One region of the Paraburkholderia sp. BR14312 genome, then DNA from elsewhere that is predicted to be linked to it. Evidence: predicted binding sites of a transcription regulator. Region 1 holds the regulator's gene; each other region holds the start of a gene.

Evidence for each region. Region 1 encodes HrcA, which represses chaperone genes, less so after heat shock. Its sites were predicted from a motif close to TTAGCACTCNNNNNNNNNGAGTGCTAA; they were not measured.
Region 2: groES (co-chaperone GroES) is a predicted target of HrcA. The motif match lies at 1,856-1,882, and genes of this name have one in related genera.
Region 3: AB3X98_RS17230 (co-chaperone GroES) is a predicted target of HrcA. The motif match lies at 2,781-2,807, and genes of this name have one in related genera.
Region 4: rpoH (RNA polymerase sigma factor RpoH) is a predicted target of HrcA. The motif match lies at 2,973-2,999, and genes of this name have one in related genera.

The regions. Positions count from the first base shown of each region.
Region 1 is NZ_JBFPKI010000003.1:498,228-502,025, reverse strand. Features, by position in the region: gene recN (DNA repair protein RecN) at 1-1,033, opposite strand, end outside; gene AB3X98_RS11525 (NAD kinase) at 1,129-2,040, opposite strand; gene hrcA (heat-inducible transcriptional repressor HrcA) at 2,301-3,320, shown strand; gene hemH (ferrochelatase) at 3,514-3,798, shown strand, end outside.
Region 2 is NZ_JBFPKI010000003.1:363,611-367,408, reverse strand. Features, by position in the region: gene AB3X98_RS10985 (TAXI family TRAP transporter solute-binding subunit) at 1-214, opposite strand, end outside; gene AB3X98_RS10980 (hypothetical protein) at 275-1,135, opposite strand; gene groES (co-chaperone GroES) at 1,977-2,267, shown strand; gene groL (chaperonin GroEL) at 2,312-3,798, shown strand, end outside.
Region 3 is NZ_JBFPKI010000005.1:488,332-492,129, forward strand. Features, by position in the region: gene AB3X98_RS17220 (sulfonate ABC transporter substrate-binding protein) at 1-698, shown strand, start outside; gene groL (chaperonin GroEL) at 786-2,420, opposite strand; gene AB3X98_RS17230 (co-chaperone GroES) at 2,447-2,737, opposite strand; gene AB3X98_RS17235 (family 2A encapsulin nanocompartment cargo protein cysteine desulfurase) at 2,972-3,798, opposite strand, start outside.
Region 4 is NZ_JBFPKI010000014.1:120,807-124,604, reverse strand. Features, by position in the region: gene AB3X98_RS33300 (cytochrome ubiquinol oxidase subunit I) at 1-1,501, opposite strand, end outside; gene cydP (cytochrome oxidase putative small subunit CydP) at 1,488-1,790, opposite strand; gene rpoH (RNA polymerase sigma factor RpoH) at 1,982-2,917, opposite strand; gene AB3X98_RS33285 (nuclear transport factor 2 family protein) at 3,491-3,798, shown strand, end outside.

The sequences.
Region 1 (3,798 bases):
GGCCGTCGAGATCGGATGCGGCATCGAGTGCCGCGAGCTGCTGGCGGCGCGACGCGTGTTCCTCAGGTAGCGTTTCGGCCGGCAGGCGGAACTTGCGCGCCGTCGAATGCAGCGCGTCGAGGCGCCGTTCGACCTGCGCGAGATGTTGCGGATCGAGATCGAGGCGTTGCGCGTAGTGCGAGAGCGAGTACGCCGCTTCCTGGATCTGGATCGCGGCCGGTTCGAGCGCGGCGAGGGCGTCGTTGAGTTCGGCGTCGACTTCGGCGAGGGAGCGCAGCTTCGAGACGATCGAGTTCAGCTGCGAGAGCATCGCCTCGTCGGATTCCGATAACGCCGCGAGCGCGCCTTGTACGCCTTCGATCAGGTTGGCCGAGTTCGAAAGCCGCACGTGCTCCGCGTTCACTTCCTCCCATTCGCCCGGCTGCGGCGCGAGCTTGTCGAGCTCGGCGAGCTGCCACGCGAGGCGCTCGCGCTCGAGCTGCAGCTCGCGGTCGCGCGACATGGCGCTCTGCAGGGCGAGACGCGCGTCGCGTGCCTCGCGCCACGCGCGCGTGACGGTGGCGGCGAGATCCGTGAGGCCCGCGTGCGTGTCGAACAGTTCGCGCTGCGCGTCGGGGCGCATGAGCAGTTGGTGAGCATGCTGGCCGTGGATGTCCACCAGCATTTCGCCCAGCTCGCGCAGTTGCGCGAGCGTGGCGGGCGTCCCGTTGATGAAGGCGCGCGAGCGCCCGCCGCTGTCCACCACGCGGCGCATCATGACCGTGTGCTCGCCGTCGCCGTTCGTGAGCGCCTGCTCGTCGAGCCAAAGCGCGGCATGCGCGGGCACGTCGAACTCGGCGGTGATGTCGGCGCGGGCCTCGCCGGTGCGCACGACGCTCGCGTCGGCGCGCGTGCCGAGCGTGAGGGCGAGGGCATCGATCAGGATCGACTTGCCCGCGCCGGTTTCGCCGGAAAACACGGTGAAACCGCTATCGAATTCGAGGTCGAGCGCGGCGACGATCACGAAGTCGCGAATCGAGAGATGGCGAAGCATGGCGTCTGGTTCTGCTTTTTTGGGTTGGCTTTGACTACCGTGGGACTGCTGGCTGCATGGCAACGCACGCGCGCGCTTCACGCTAAGACGCGGGTTTAGTCCTCCGGATCGCCCTGCAGCGAGGGGTGCTCGTTCCAATGCAGCTTCTTGCGCAGCGTGCGGTAGTAGCTATAGCCGACCGGGTGCAGGAAAGGCACCGTGTGGCGCGAGCGGCGCACCTCGATCACGTCGTTCAGCTCCAGCGCCGTGAACGACTGCATGTCGAAGTTGACGTTGACGTCGCGGCCCGCCACGATCTGGATGCTCACCTTGCAGTCGTCGGGCAGCACGATCGGGCGGTTCGAGAGCGCGTGCGGCGCGATCGGTACGAGCACGATGCCTTGCAGCTGCGGATGCAGGATCGGCCCCTGCGACGAGAGCGCATAGGCGGTCGAGCCCGTGGGCGTCGCGACGATCAAGCCGTCTGAGCGCTGGTTGTACATGAAGCGGCCATCCACGTTCACGCGCAGTTCGGCCATGCCCGAAAAGCCGCTACGGTTCACGACCACGTCGTTGAAGGCGAGCGCGTGGTAGATCGGGTCGCCGTCGCGGGTGATGCGCGACTCGAGCAGCGAGCGCTCCTCGCGCTCGAACGAGCCCGCGAGCAGTTGCGGCACGACCTCCTGCATCTCGGAGAACGCGATGTCGGTAATGAAGCCGAGCCGCCCGTGGTTGATGCCGATGAGCGGCGTGCGGTAGGGCGCGAGCTGGCGGCCGATGCCGAGCATCGTGCCGTCGCCGCCGAGCACGACGGCCACGTCCGCGCGCGCGCCGATTTCGGACGGCTGCAGCGCGGGATAGCCTTGCGCGCCGATTTCCTCTGCGGTTTGCGCTTCGAACACGACCTCGAAGCCGCGCTTCGAAATGGTCTGGGCGAGCGCCGTCAGCGGCTCGGCAATGCCCGGCGTATTGCTGCGCCCAACGAGCGCAACCGTCTTGAACTGGCTCTGGATCTTCTGGATCTGCATGCCGGCATTACACCATAGTCAGGTCACGAAAAGAACCTGGCGCAAGCCGGGCGCGGCCCGCCAGGCCTTGCGCGCCGCGCCCTCCCGCCCTAAGCCGGTGACACGGCGATGACAACGCGCGATGTGCCAGACGATGTGCAATGCAACATGCCCGGCGGCAACGGGCGAAACCGGGCCGCCCCGCGCTGCGGGCCTGCCCGTCGGGCCCGACCTGGCGGCGCACTCGCGGCCAACCCGCCATTAGGCTAAAATTTTGAGTCATGCTAGATCCCCGCGCACAAACCCTCCTCAAGACGCTGATCGAGCGCTACATCGCCGAAGGTCAGCCGGTCGGCTCGCGCACGCTGTCGCGCTATTCCGGCCTGGAACTGAGCCCGGCGACGATCCGCAACGTCATGTCGGACCTCGAGGAGCTGGGTCTCGTGTCCAGCCCGCATACCTCGGCCGGGCGTGTGCCCACGCCGCGCGGCTATCGCCTGTTCGTCGACACCATGCTCACCGTCGAGCCCAGTTCGGACGACGACGCGCTCACGCGGGCGGTAAAGACCACGCTGCGCCCCGGCGAGCCGCAGAAAGTGGTGGCGGCGGCGGCCAGCGTGCTCTCGAACCTCTCGCAGTTCGCGGGCGTGGTGCTGACGCCCCGGCGCAGCCACGTGTTCAAGCAGATCGAGTTCATGCGCCTGTCCGACAAGCGCATCCTGCTCATCATCGTGACGCCCGAAGGCGACGTGCAGAACCGCATCATGGCGACGCAGCGCGACTTCACGCCTTCCGAGCTCATCGAAGCCTCGAATTACATTAACGCGCACTTCGCGGGCCTGTCGTTCGACGAGGTGCGCCGCCGCCTGCGCGAGGAAATCGACGCGCTGCGCGGCGACATGACCACGCTCATGCACGCGGCCGTAACCGCGAGCACCGAAGAGCCCGAAAGCGGCGACACCTTGCTCATTTCCGGCGAGCGCAACCTGCTCGAAGTGGCCGACCTTTCCTCGGACATGGCGCGCCTGCGCAAGCTCTTCGACGTATTCGACCAGAAAACCAGCCTGCTGCAGCTGCTCGACGTCTCGAGCCACGCGCAGGGTGTGCAGATTTTCATCGGAGGCGAGTCGCAACTCGTGCCGATCGAGGAAATGAGCGTGGTGACGGCTCCCTACGAGGTGAACGGCAAGATCGTCGGCACGCTCGGCGTGATCGGACCGACGCGCATGGCGTACAACCGCGTGATTCCGATCGTCGACATCACGGCGCGCCTGCTCTCGCTCACGCTCAGCCAGAACTGAGCGCCGCATCGGGCACCCCCGCCTTTCCGACGATCATCCCTCGAAAGGCATGGTGCGCGCCATCGGCCGAATGGCCAACGCGCGGTGGTCACCCGCAGCGTCGCGGGTCCGGTTTGGCCCGCCAGGACCGCCCGCTATAATGCTTGTTTCATGCAACCGTTGCTGCGCATTCGCGCGGCGCCACTGATCGCCTATGCGTTTCGACCTGGAGCGGCCTTCGCAGTCCGCCGCGGCGCATCGCGTCGCCGTGCTGCTCATCAACCTGGGCACGCCGGACGCGCCCACGCCGCGCGCCGTGCGCCGCTATCTCGCGCAGTTTCTGTCCGATCCGCGCGTGGTCGAGATTCCGGCGCCGATCTGGCAGGTCATCCTGCGCACGCTGATCCTGCCGTTTCGCGGCCGGTCGTCGGCGAAGAAGTACGCGGCGGTCTGGACGCCCGAGGGTTCCCCGCTGCGCGTGCATACGCAGAAGCAGACC
Region 2 (3,798 bases), 130 kb from region 1:
CGTTTTCCGCCGAGCCTTTCGATGGGATCACTTCGAGGTCGATGCCCGCCGGCTGCGCGACCCATTTCGCGAGGTCCTGGCCGATCTGAATGTACGTCCCGCGCTCCTGGCCGGTCACGATCTTGTAGTTCGCGTCTGCGGCAGCGGCGAGCGCGAGTGTCGAAAAGAGCAGGGTGATCAGCGCCGCCAGTCCTGCGAGCATCGTTTTCAGCATGGTCTCTCTCCCGCCTTGGATACGTTCTACGGCAGACTTCGATTTAATCTGTAATCGTTTTCAATGCGTGCCTTCTGAGGATGGGGCGTCCTTCCACCCGAGTTGGCGAATCGCGCGCTCCTGGGTATCGACGCCGTCGTCGTTGCTGCCAGGGACGTTGGCGCCGGCGGCAGCGGATTGATTCGCAGCTGCCGACGTAACGCTCGTATCCGCACTTTCGACGTCCGTTGGATGCCCGTTAGCTGACGTGCCACTCGCGCTCGGCAGCGGGGGAGGTGACGCGACTGTGGCCGGGGCGTTCGGCGCGGCCGGCGCGGCGGCGCCCCAATCCCGCGACGACGGCAGCGGAACGCTGCTTGCATCGCGCGGCCGCGGCACAGCCGCGTCCGATCGCGCGGTGCCGATCGGCGTACGAAGCGGCGACCAGCCCGTCGCCAGGATGGCGCGCTCCATCAGCGATCGTGCGTGCAGGCTGGCCGGATCTATCGCGAGCGCCAACGATGCCTGTTCTCGCACGCAATCCCAGGCACGTTGCGAGGCACATCGGTCCGCGCTTTGCAGCGCATCATCGCGGCGTTGCTCCGCAGGTGCGCTGTCGCGCTGCATCTCGCGCGCTGTCTGATTGTTCGCGCCACGTGGAAGTGTGGCATTCGCGCTTGGCAAGCTTTTCTCCGCGAGGCTCGCGCGCGTGACGCGTACTTCTCTTTCCTGGCCGCGCCTTTCGCCGTATAGCAGAAACGCAGCGTATGCGATTGCGACAATGAACCAGGCGAGCAAAACGCCCTTCACGAAGCGCCCTTTACCGGTGCGCCAGAACGGCCGGTGTTCCTCGAGTTGATAGTGGTGCAAATAGTCTGCGTGCACCGCCGGGCGATGGGATGCGGCCGCGCCGGCAAGCGACACCTTTTCAACGGCAGGCATAGGCGCTGCGGCGGAACCGATGACTCTTAAGGTGGCTTTCGGGCGCGCGTGCGCAGCCGCGTCGAGCGGGCGATCCGTGCCGCAATAAGGGCAGGAATCGACGTGCTGATAGAGCGTCCCGCCACAGAACTTGCATGGTGTGGGGAAACTCTGGTTACGAGTCATCTGAACTGACATGCTGTCGTTCCACCGTCATGGCGACGCCATTTCGGCATGTTCAGGATCGTCGTTGAAGCGATCGGCGAAGCCTCGCGGAACTCACGATCTGCATGCGCAGGAGAGCGGCGGTGCCCGATCGGGCGCAGCCGCTCGAAAGATCATATGAGTGATTTTCCGTTCATCCGTTGATTGCCGGTGTTGCCTACCGCACATATGCGCTGCCTGCGAGCAGTAGGGCGCCAACAAACCGCTTGCGCATATAAATCGCGCCGGATCATGGCAAGATCGGGGATTTCCCCGAGAGGCGTCCCGGAGGACCCGGCGGGCTGGGGCCCGCTTGCTGGATGCCGTTGCTTCCAGAGTCATGCGGTTTCTTAAGGGGTCGGATGGTGAGGCAATCTATCCTATTGTTTTTATTAGAAAATATTTAGATATGGCACGGAAGCCCGACATCCAATAGTTTCCACCTGAACTAGCAAGAGTGCCTCTGGGGTTGAATCAATTTCAACGGAAATTCCCCATTCCGCCCCTTCTTGAATTTGTCACTCCCCGTCCATATAATTAGCACTCACCGCATGAGAGTGCTAACAACTCCGGTGCGAACAACATCTCTGGCTGGCGGGTTGCCGGCAGCCAGGTTTTCTTGAGTCGCTTCAAGTCCTAATCAAGAGAGGATCTATCCATGAACCTTCGTCCTTTGCATGATCGCGTGATCGTCAAGCGCCTGGATCAAGAAACCAAGACCGCTTCGGGCATCGTGATCCCGGACGCAGCGGCAGAAAAGCCGGATCAAGGCGAAGTCCTGGCCATCGGCCCGGGCAAGCGCGACGACAAGGGCGCCCTGATCGCGCTCGACGTGAAGGTCGGCGATCGCGTTCTGTTCGGCAAGTACGCTGGCCAGACCGTCAAGGTCGATGGCAACGAACTGCTCGTGATGCGTGAAGAAGACATCATGGCCGTGGTGAACAAGTAAGTTCATTCCACCGCTCACTATTCAAGAATTCAAGGAGTTAGAAGATGGCAGCTAAAGACGTCGTGTTCGGCGATTCCGCCCGTTCCAAGATGGTTGAAGGCGTGAACATTCTCGCCAACGCAGTGAAGGTCACGCTGGGTCCGAAGGGCCGCAACGTGGTGCTCGAGCGCTCGTTCGGCGGCCCGACGGTCACCAAGGACGGTGTCTCGGTCGCAAAGGAAATCGAGCTCAAGGACAAGCTCCAGAACATGGGCGCGCAAATGGTCAAGGAAGTTGCTTCCAAGACCAGCGACAACGCCGGTGACGGCACGACGACGGCTACGGTTCTGGCCCAGTCGATCGTCCGCGAAGGCATGAAGTACGTCGCATCGGGCATGAACCCGATGGACCTGAAGCGCGGCATCGACAAGGCCGTCGCAGCAGCAATCGAAGAGCTGCGCAAGGTCAGCAAGCCCTGCACGACCAACAAGGAAATCGCTCAAGTCGGCTCGATCTCGGCAAACAGCGACACGTCGATCGGCGACCGTATCGCTGAGGCGATGGACAAGGTCGGCAAGGAAGGCGTCATCACCGTCGAAGACGGCAAGTCGCTGCAAGACGAGCTGGAAGTCGTCGAAGGTATGCAGTTCGACCGCGGCTACCTCTCGCCGTACTTCATCAACAACCCGGACAAGCAAGTCGCCGTGCTGGAAAGCCCGTTCGTCCTGCTGTTCGACAAGAAGATCTCGAACATCCGTGATCTGCTGCCGGTTCTGGAACAAGTCGCGAAGGCTGGCCGTCCGCTGCTGATCATCGCTGAAGACGTCGAAGGCGAAGCGCTCGCAACGCTGGTCGTCAACAACATCCGCGGCATCCTGAAGACCGTCGCCGTCAAGGCTCCGGGCTTCGGCGACCGTCGCAAGGCCATGCTGGAAGACATCGCGATCCTGACCGGCGGTCAAGTCATCGCTGAAGAAACCGGCCTCACGCTCGAAAAGGCAACGCTGGCCGAACTCGGTCAAGCCAAGCGCATCGAAGTGGGCAAGGAAAACACGACGATCATCGACGGCGCTGGCGAAGCCGTGAACATCGAAGCGCGCGTGAAGCAAATCCGCACGCAAATCGAAGAAGCGACGTCGGACTACGACCGTGAGAAGCTGCAAGAGCGCGTTGCCAAGCTGGCAGGCGGCGTGGCAGTGATCAAGGTCGGCGCTGCGACCGAAGTCGAAATGAAGGAAAAGAAGGCACGCGTGGAAGACGCGCTGCACGCAACCCGCGCTGCCGTTGAAGAAGGCATCGTCCCGGGCGGCGGCGTTGCGCTGATCCGTGCACGTACGGCAATCGCCAGCGTGAAGGGCGCCAACGCAGACCAGGACGCCGGTATCAAGATCGTCCTGCGCGCCATGGAAGAGCCGCTGCGCCAGATCGTCACGAACGGCGGCGAAGAAGCTTCGGTCGTCGTGGCAGCAGTTGCCGCTGGTCAAGGCAACTATGGCTACAACGCAGCGACCGGCGAGTACGTCGACATGGTCGAAGCCGGCGTGGTCGACCC
Region 3 (3,798 bases), on a different contig from region 1:
TCGGCACCGTGGGCGAAACGCCGCCCATCTTTGCGCAGGCCGGCGGCGTGGATTTCGTCTACATTGCCAGCGAACCGCCCGCGCCGCAGGGTGAGGCCATTGTCGTGCACGAAGATTCGCCGATCCGCACGCCCGCCGACCTGCGCGGCAGGCGCGTTGCGTTCAACAAAGGCTCGAACGTGCACTATCTGCTCGTCAAGGCGCTGCAGAGAGCCAACCTCAAGTATGAAGATATCCAGCCCGTCTATCTCGCTCCCGCCGATGCGCGCGCCGCATTCACGAGCGGCAGCGTGGACGCCTGGGTGATCTGGGATCCCTACCTCGCGGCAATCGAACGCCAGGCGAAAGTGCGTTCGATCGCGAACGGCGAAAACCTCGTTCGCAATACACAGTACTACATAGCAAGCCGTAACTTCGCGAACGCGCATGCGTCTGTCCTGCATGCGGTCGTGGAGGAAATCGGCGCCGTGGACGCCTGGGCACGCGACAACGTTCCGGCCGTTGCGGCTCAACTGTCACCGCTTGTCGGCCTCGACGCGTCGACGCTCGAACTCGCCCTCAGGCGCGCGAGCTACGGCGTGCAGCCCGTCGACGCGGCCACGCTCGCCTACCAGCAGCAAATTGCCGATACGTTCTCCGAACTCAAGCTGATCCCGAAGAAGCTCGTCGTCGCCGATGCGCGCTGGCAATCCGCCTGAGCGCGCTGACGCCCGGTTGTCGAAACATGCCAGCCGCGCCTGGCGTCACGCCAGGGCGGCCTTCCCCCGTTGCCCGGCAAAACCGGCCTAGAAGCCGAGATCGGCGCCGCCAGGGCCACCCACCGGCGCTTGCGCCGCCTGGGCTTTGGGAGCCTCATGCACCGTGGCATCGGTAGTGAGCAAGAGTCCCGCCACCGAAGCCGCGTTTTGCAGCGCCGTGCGCGTGACCTTGGTCGGATCGAGCACGCCCTTTTCGACCAGATCGCCGTATTCGCCCGTGGCCGCGTCGTAACCGAAGTTGCCCGTGCCTTCCGCGACCTTCGCCGCCACCACGCTCGCTTCTTCGCCCGCATTGCTCACGATCTGACGCAGCGGTTCTTCCAGTGCACGCAGCACGATCTTCACGCCCGCCGTCTGGTCGGCGTTCTTGCCCTTCAGGTCGAGGATCGCCTGACGCACGCGGATCAGCGCCACGCCGCCACCCGGCACGATGCCCTCTTCCACGGCCGCGCGCGTGGCATGCAACGCATCGTCCACGCGGTCCTTCTTTTCCTTCACTTCGATCTCGGTGGCGCCGCCCACCTTGATGACAGCCACGCCGCCCGCCAGCTTCGCCACACGTTCCTGCAGCTTCTCGCGGTCGTAGTCGGAGGTCGCTTCCTCGATCTGCACGCGAATCTGCTTCACACGCGCCTCGATGGCGCCGGCTTCGCCCGCGCCGTCGATCACCGTGGTGTTTTCCTTGCCCACCTCGATGCGCTTGGCCTGGCCCAGTTCCTGGAGCGTGGCCTTCTCCAGCGTGAGGCCCGTTTCCTCGGCGACCACCTGGCCGCCCGTGAGGATCGCGATGTCTTCGAGCAGCGCCTTGCGGCGGTCGCCGAAACCCGGCGCCTTCACGGCCACCGTCTTCAGCACGCCGCGAATGTTGTTGACGACGAGCGTGGCGAGCGCCTCGCCCTCGATATCCTCGGCGATCAGCAGCAGCGGGCGCCCGGCCTTCGCCACCTGTTCGAGCAGCGGCAGCAGGTCGCGAATGTTCGAGATCTTCTTGTCGTGCAGGAGGATGAACGGATTGTCGAGTTCGGCGACCTGCTTGTCCGGGTTGTTGATGAAGTACGGCGAGAGATAGCCGCGATCGAACTGCAAGCCCTCCACGACGTCGAGTTCGTCGGCGAGCGACTTGCCGTCTTCCACCGTGATCACGCCTTCCTTGCCCACGCGATCGATCGCCTCGGCAATGCGCTGGCCAATCGACTCCTCGCCGTTGGCCGAAATGGTCGCGACCTGCGCAATCTCCTTGCTCGTCGTGGTGGGCTTGCTGATCTTCCTGAGTTCTTCAACGGCGGCCACCACCGCCTTGTCGATGCCGCGCTTCAGGTCGAGCGGGTTGAGCCCCGCCGCCACGTACTTCTGCCCTTCGCGCACGATCGCCTGCGCAAGCACGGTGGCGGTCGTGGTGCCGTCGCCCGCTGCGTCGCTCGTTTTCGAGGCGACTTCCTTGACGACCTGCGCGCCGATGTTCTGGAGCTTGTCGGCCAGTTCGATTTCCCTGGCGACCGAAACGCCGTCCTTGGTCACGACGGGCGCGCCGAAGCTGCGTTCGAGCACGACGTTGCGGCCCTTCGGGCCGAGCGTGACCTTGACGGCGTCGGCGAGCAGGTTCACGCCTTCGATGAGTTTGGTGCGGGCGATGTCGCCGAATACGATGTCTTTGGCTGCCATGATGACGTGCTCTCTCAGGTTCTCGCTTATTGATTGACGACTGCGACGATGTCTTCTTCGCGCAGCACGAGGAGTTCGTTGCCGTCGACCTTCACGGTCTGCCCCGCGTATTTGCCGAACAGCACGCGGTCTCCCGCGTTCAGGTCCGGCGCAATGCGGCGGCCGTCGTTGTCGCGGCGGCCCGGTCCCACGGCCAGCACTTCGCCCTGGTCGGGCTTTTCGGCGGCGCTATCGGGAATGACGATGCCCGAAGCGGTGCGGGTTTCCTGGTCGAGTCGTTTGACGATCACGCGATCGTGCAGTGGGCGCAGGCTCATGGGTGGCTTCCTTGCGGTTATCTCTCGGTTATTCGCGGTGAAAATGGCACTCGCCTCGTGCGAGTGCTGATGGAAAACCGAGTATAGAAAGCCGGCGCGCGCCGCTCCAATAACGGATTGGCAGATCGATATCTCACGAACGGGCTTATCGATATCGCGCGGAAGTGGAAAACGGAAAGGAGAGAGGAAAAGAGGAAGCGGAGCGGCGTCAGGCAACGCCGCTCCGGGGTCGTGTTACTGCCGCGGCGCCAGACCGCGAACGACCGACACGAGCGCATCGACCTCTTCGCACGTGTTGTAGAACGCGAGCGAGGGCCGCACGGTGGCTTCCAGACCGAAACGGCGCAGAATGGGCTGGGCGCAATGGTGCCCCGCGCGCACTGCAATGCCTTCGCGGCTCAGCGCCTGCCCCACCTCTTCGGTGCTGTAGCCCTTCAGCACGAACGACAGCACGCTGGCCTTGTCGCGAGCCGTGCCCACGAGGCGCACGCCCGGCACCGGCGCGAGCACGCTCGTTGCGTAGGCAAGCAGATCGTGCTCGTAACGCGCGATGTTTTCGATGCCGACGCGGCTCACATAGTCCAGCGCGGCGCCCAGCCCCACCGCATCGGCGATATTGCCGGTGCCCGCTTCGAAGCGCGACGGCGGCGGCTGGAACACCGTCCGCTCGAACGTCACGTCCTGGATCATGTTGCCGCCGCCCTGCCATGGCGGCATGTTTTCCAGCACCTCGCGCTTGCCGTACACCACGCCGATGCCGGTCGGCCCATAGATCTTGTGGCCCGAGAACACGAAGAAGTCCGCATCGAGCGCCTGCACGTCCACCCGCATGTGCGAAATCGACTGCGCGCCGTCGACCAGCGCCTTCGCGCCCGCGCGATGCGCAAGCTCCACGATCTCGTCCACGGGCACGACCGTGCCCAGCGCGTTCGACACCTGCGTGACCGAGACGATCTTCGTGCGGTCGTTGAGCAGTTTGCGGTACTCGTCCAGCAGCACCTGGCCCGAATCGTCGACCGGAATGACGCGCAGCCTGGCGCCCTTGAGCGCGGCGAGCTGCT
Region 4 (3,798 bases), on a different contig from region 1:
CGTACTTGAACATCAGCGTGATCTCGATGATGAAGAGCAGCGTGTAGAAGATCACGAAGCCCGCGATGCTCAGCATCACGTCGCCGGGTGCGAGGCTCGAAGCCGAAAGACGCGTGGGCAGCACTTCCGCGATGGTCCACGGCTGGCGGCCGGTTTCCGCGACGACCCAGCCGAACTCGGCGGCGAGCCACGGCAGCGGAATCGCCACGAGCGCCCAGCCGAGGAACCAGCGGCGGCTGTCCTTGAGCAGCGAGCGCTGCGCACAGAACCAGAACGCGAGTACGAAGGTCACGAGAAAGAGGATGCCGAGACCCACCATCACGCGAAACGACCAGAACACCGGCGCGACGGCCGGAATCGCGGTTCGCGACGCGGCCCTGATCTGGCCGGAGGTCGCGTCGACCACGTTCGGCGTGAACCGCTTCAAGAGCAGGCCGTAGCCGAGATCGGCCTTGTGCGCCTCGAACACGTCGCGCGTTTCGGTGTCGGCGGTGCCTTCCTTCATCTTTTGCAGCGCGGCGTAGGCGAGCATGCCATTGCGGATGCGCACTTCGGCGCGGCCCATCAGGTCTTTCAGGCCGATCACGGGCGTGTCGATCGAGCGCGTGGCGATGATGCCCATCAGCCAGGGAATGCGGATCGCGTAGTCGGTGCGCTCTTCCTTCTGGTTAGGCAAACCGAATAGCGTGAACGGCGCGGGGGCGGGCGCGGTTTCCCATTCGGCCTCGATGGCGGCGAGCTTGACCTGCTGCACCACGCCGTCGGTGTAGCCCGATTCGTCGCCGAGGATCAGCACGCATAGCGTGGACGCAAGGCCGAAGCCCGCGGCGATCGCGTACGAGCGCAGCGCGAACTCGACGTCGCGCCGGCGCAGCAGGTACCACGACGAAATGCCGAGCACGAACATCGACGCCGTCACATAGCCGGCCGAAACCGTGTGCACGAACTTCACCTGCGCGACGGGGTTGAAGATCACCGCGAACAGGCTGGTGAGTTCCATGCGCATGGTTTCGTAGTTGAACGACGCACCCACGGGGTTCTGCATCCAGCCGTTGGCGATGAGAATCCACAGCGCCGAGAGGTTCGAGCCGAGCGCGACGAGAAACGTGGTGAAGAGGTGTGCGCCTTTCGACAGGCGATTCCAGCCGAAGAAAAACACCCCGACAAAGGTCGATTCGAGGAAGAACGCCGCGAGCCCTTCCACGGCGAGCGGCACGCCGAAAATGTCGCCCACGTAGTGCGAGTAGTACGACCAGTTGGTGCCGAACTGGAACTCCATCGTGAGACCGGTGGTGACGCCCATCGCGAAGTTGATGGCGAAGAGCTTGCCCCAGAACTGCGTCATGTCCTTGTAGATCTCCTTGCCGGTCATCACATAGACGGACTCCATGATGACGAGCAGCCATGAGAGGCCGAGCGTGAGGGGCACGAACAGGAAGTGGTAGAGCGCGGTGATGGCGAACTGAAGACGCGAGAGTTCCACCGATTCAATCGTGGGCATGACGGTCTCCTCGCGGGGGCGGCATGGTCGGGGATTGGGACACTGACGGCTTGAGCGCCGTAGACTCGGGCACGGCCAGGATGGCCTGCGCGACAGCGGCAGGCGGCATGTTCATGTCTTCTGCCTGCGGATGATTGAAGAACGCGTATTTGAGCGCCATCAAGAGGACGAGCTTGACGGCGAGAACGAGGGCAATATCGCGCGCGAAGGTGGGGCCGCGCATCCACTGGAGGATGCGCGTGCGCAGCAGCGACGATGTGCGCTGGCGTTGACCGGATGCCGGGATCATGGCGACGGGTGCCCTCGAACGCGTTACGAGGCCAGACCGCGGCGCGGCCTCTGGCTCACCACCTCGAAATCATCTTAGGGTGGAATCAGCGAGGCCGGTGCGAAGGTGCGCAGCGTGTGGTGCGCGCAAAAGAAAAACCCCGTTCGCGGGAACGGGGTTTTCGGTGTGCCGGCGGTGAGACCTGGCGACGCTTACGCGTAGTCGGCGAGGGCGGTGCGCATCTTCTTCATGGCGCTCGCCTCGATCTGGCGAATGCGCTCGGCCGAAACGCCGAACTCGTCGGCCAGCTCGTGCAGGGTCGAGCCGCCCGAACCATCGTCGTCCACGTTGAGCCAGCGCGCCTCGATGATGCGGCGGCTGCGTGCGTCGAGCGCTTCCAGCGCGCTCGCAATGCCGTCCGACTGCAGGCGGTCGCGCGAACGTGCGGCGAGCACGGCGCTCGGCTCGCTGTGCGAGTCGGCGAGCCAGGCGATCGGGGCGAACGACTCCTCGCCGTCTTCGGTCTGGCCTTCGAGCGCGATGTCGGCGCCCGACAGGCGCGTTTCCATCTCCACGACCTCTTCGCGCTTCACGTTCAGTTCCTGCGCGAGGCCGTCGATTTCTTCCGGCGTGAACGACTGCAGGCCCTGCTTGTGGCTGCGCAGGTTGAAGAACAGCTTGCGCTGCGCCTTTGTCGTGGCGACCTTCACCATGCGCCAGTTGCGCAGGATGTATTCGTGGATCTCAGCCTTGATCCAGTGCATGGCGTACGACACCAGGCGCACGTTCTGCTCGGGGTCGAAGCGCTTCACGGCCTTCATCAGGCCGATGTTGCCTTCCTGGATCAGGTCGGCGTGCGGCAGGCCATAGCCGAGATAATTACGCGCGATCGACACCACGAGGCGCAGGTGCGACAGCACCAGGCGGCGCGCGCCTTCAAGATTGTTCTGCTCGCGAAACTCGGTCGCGAACTGACGCTCTTCTTGTGGCGTCAGCATCGGGATCCGGTTCACGGCCTGAATATAAGCGTCGATGTTGCCCAGCTGGCCGGGCAACAGGGAAGCATTCGCGAGCGCCAATGAGCCCCCGGCCTTGGCCGACGACGGGCTCCGCGTACTCGGAAGGGTCATGGTCATTGCGTTGCTCACGTAGCGAACTCCTCAGGAATCTTGCGAAAGTCAGACACCGACTCCACGGTGGATGTTAGCACTCTGAATCCCCGAGTGCTAATACTTGGAGTCTGTAGGGGCTTCAAGGTTCCTTGATTCCTATCGAAATGGTTGTATCGATAGATTACATTAAACGCCGGCAATCAAGCAGGGCGGGGCCCAGCGCCCGGCGCAGGCCTGCGAAGGGGCAGGCCGAAGGAACACTCTAGAACGGGACAGCGTCCGGCGCGAAGTGCGCGGGAAATAAGGGGTGAAATCAGCGACGTTCGACGGGCCGCGCAGCGCCAGGACCTTGTCACACAATCTGAGAAATAGACATCGGATAAAGCGGAAAGTGCTGCGCTGCGACATCCGGGCGCGGCCGCGGAGATGTCGTTACGCCAGGCGCAGTTCTCACCGGGCGCGTGGCGTATCCACCATAAATGGAGGCGATGTCTTTGATCGCAAGTATCCTTGTGCCAAAACCTGGTATAAATTTCAGCCAGACGTATGCAGAAATCTTCGGCGGAGATCTGCGCTCAGGCGCGGGCCAACGCGCAAGGGGCTCGAGCGATGGCGGCAAAACTGATCGATGCGATTCGCGGACTTGAGCGCGAGCGCTTTCGCGCGATGGTCGACGGCGACGGCACGTCGCTGGACCAGTTGCTGTCCGATCACGCGACCTTCGTCCACACCAACGGCAAACGCGAGACCAAGCAGCAGTTCATCGACGCGATCACGGCCGGCCGCCGCCGCTACCGCCAGATCGAGATCCAGTCGCAGGACGTGCTGCACGCGGGCAACGAGGCCTGCGTGGTCTCCGGCCGCGTGTTGATCGAGATGGAAGCGAACAACGGTGCGCTGCTCTTTCCGATTGCCTA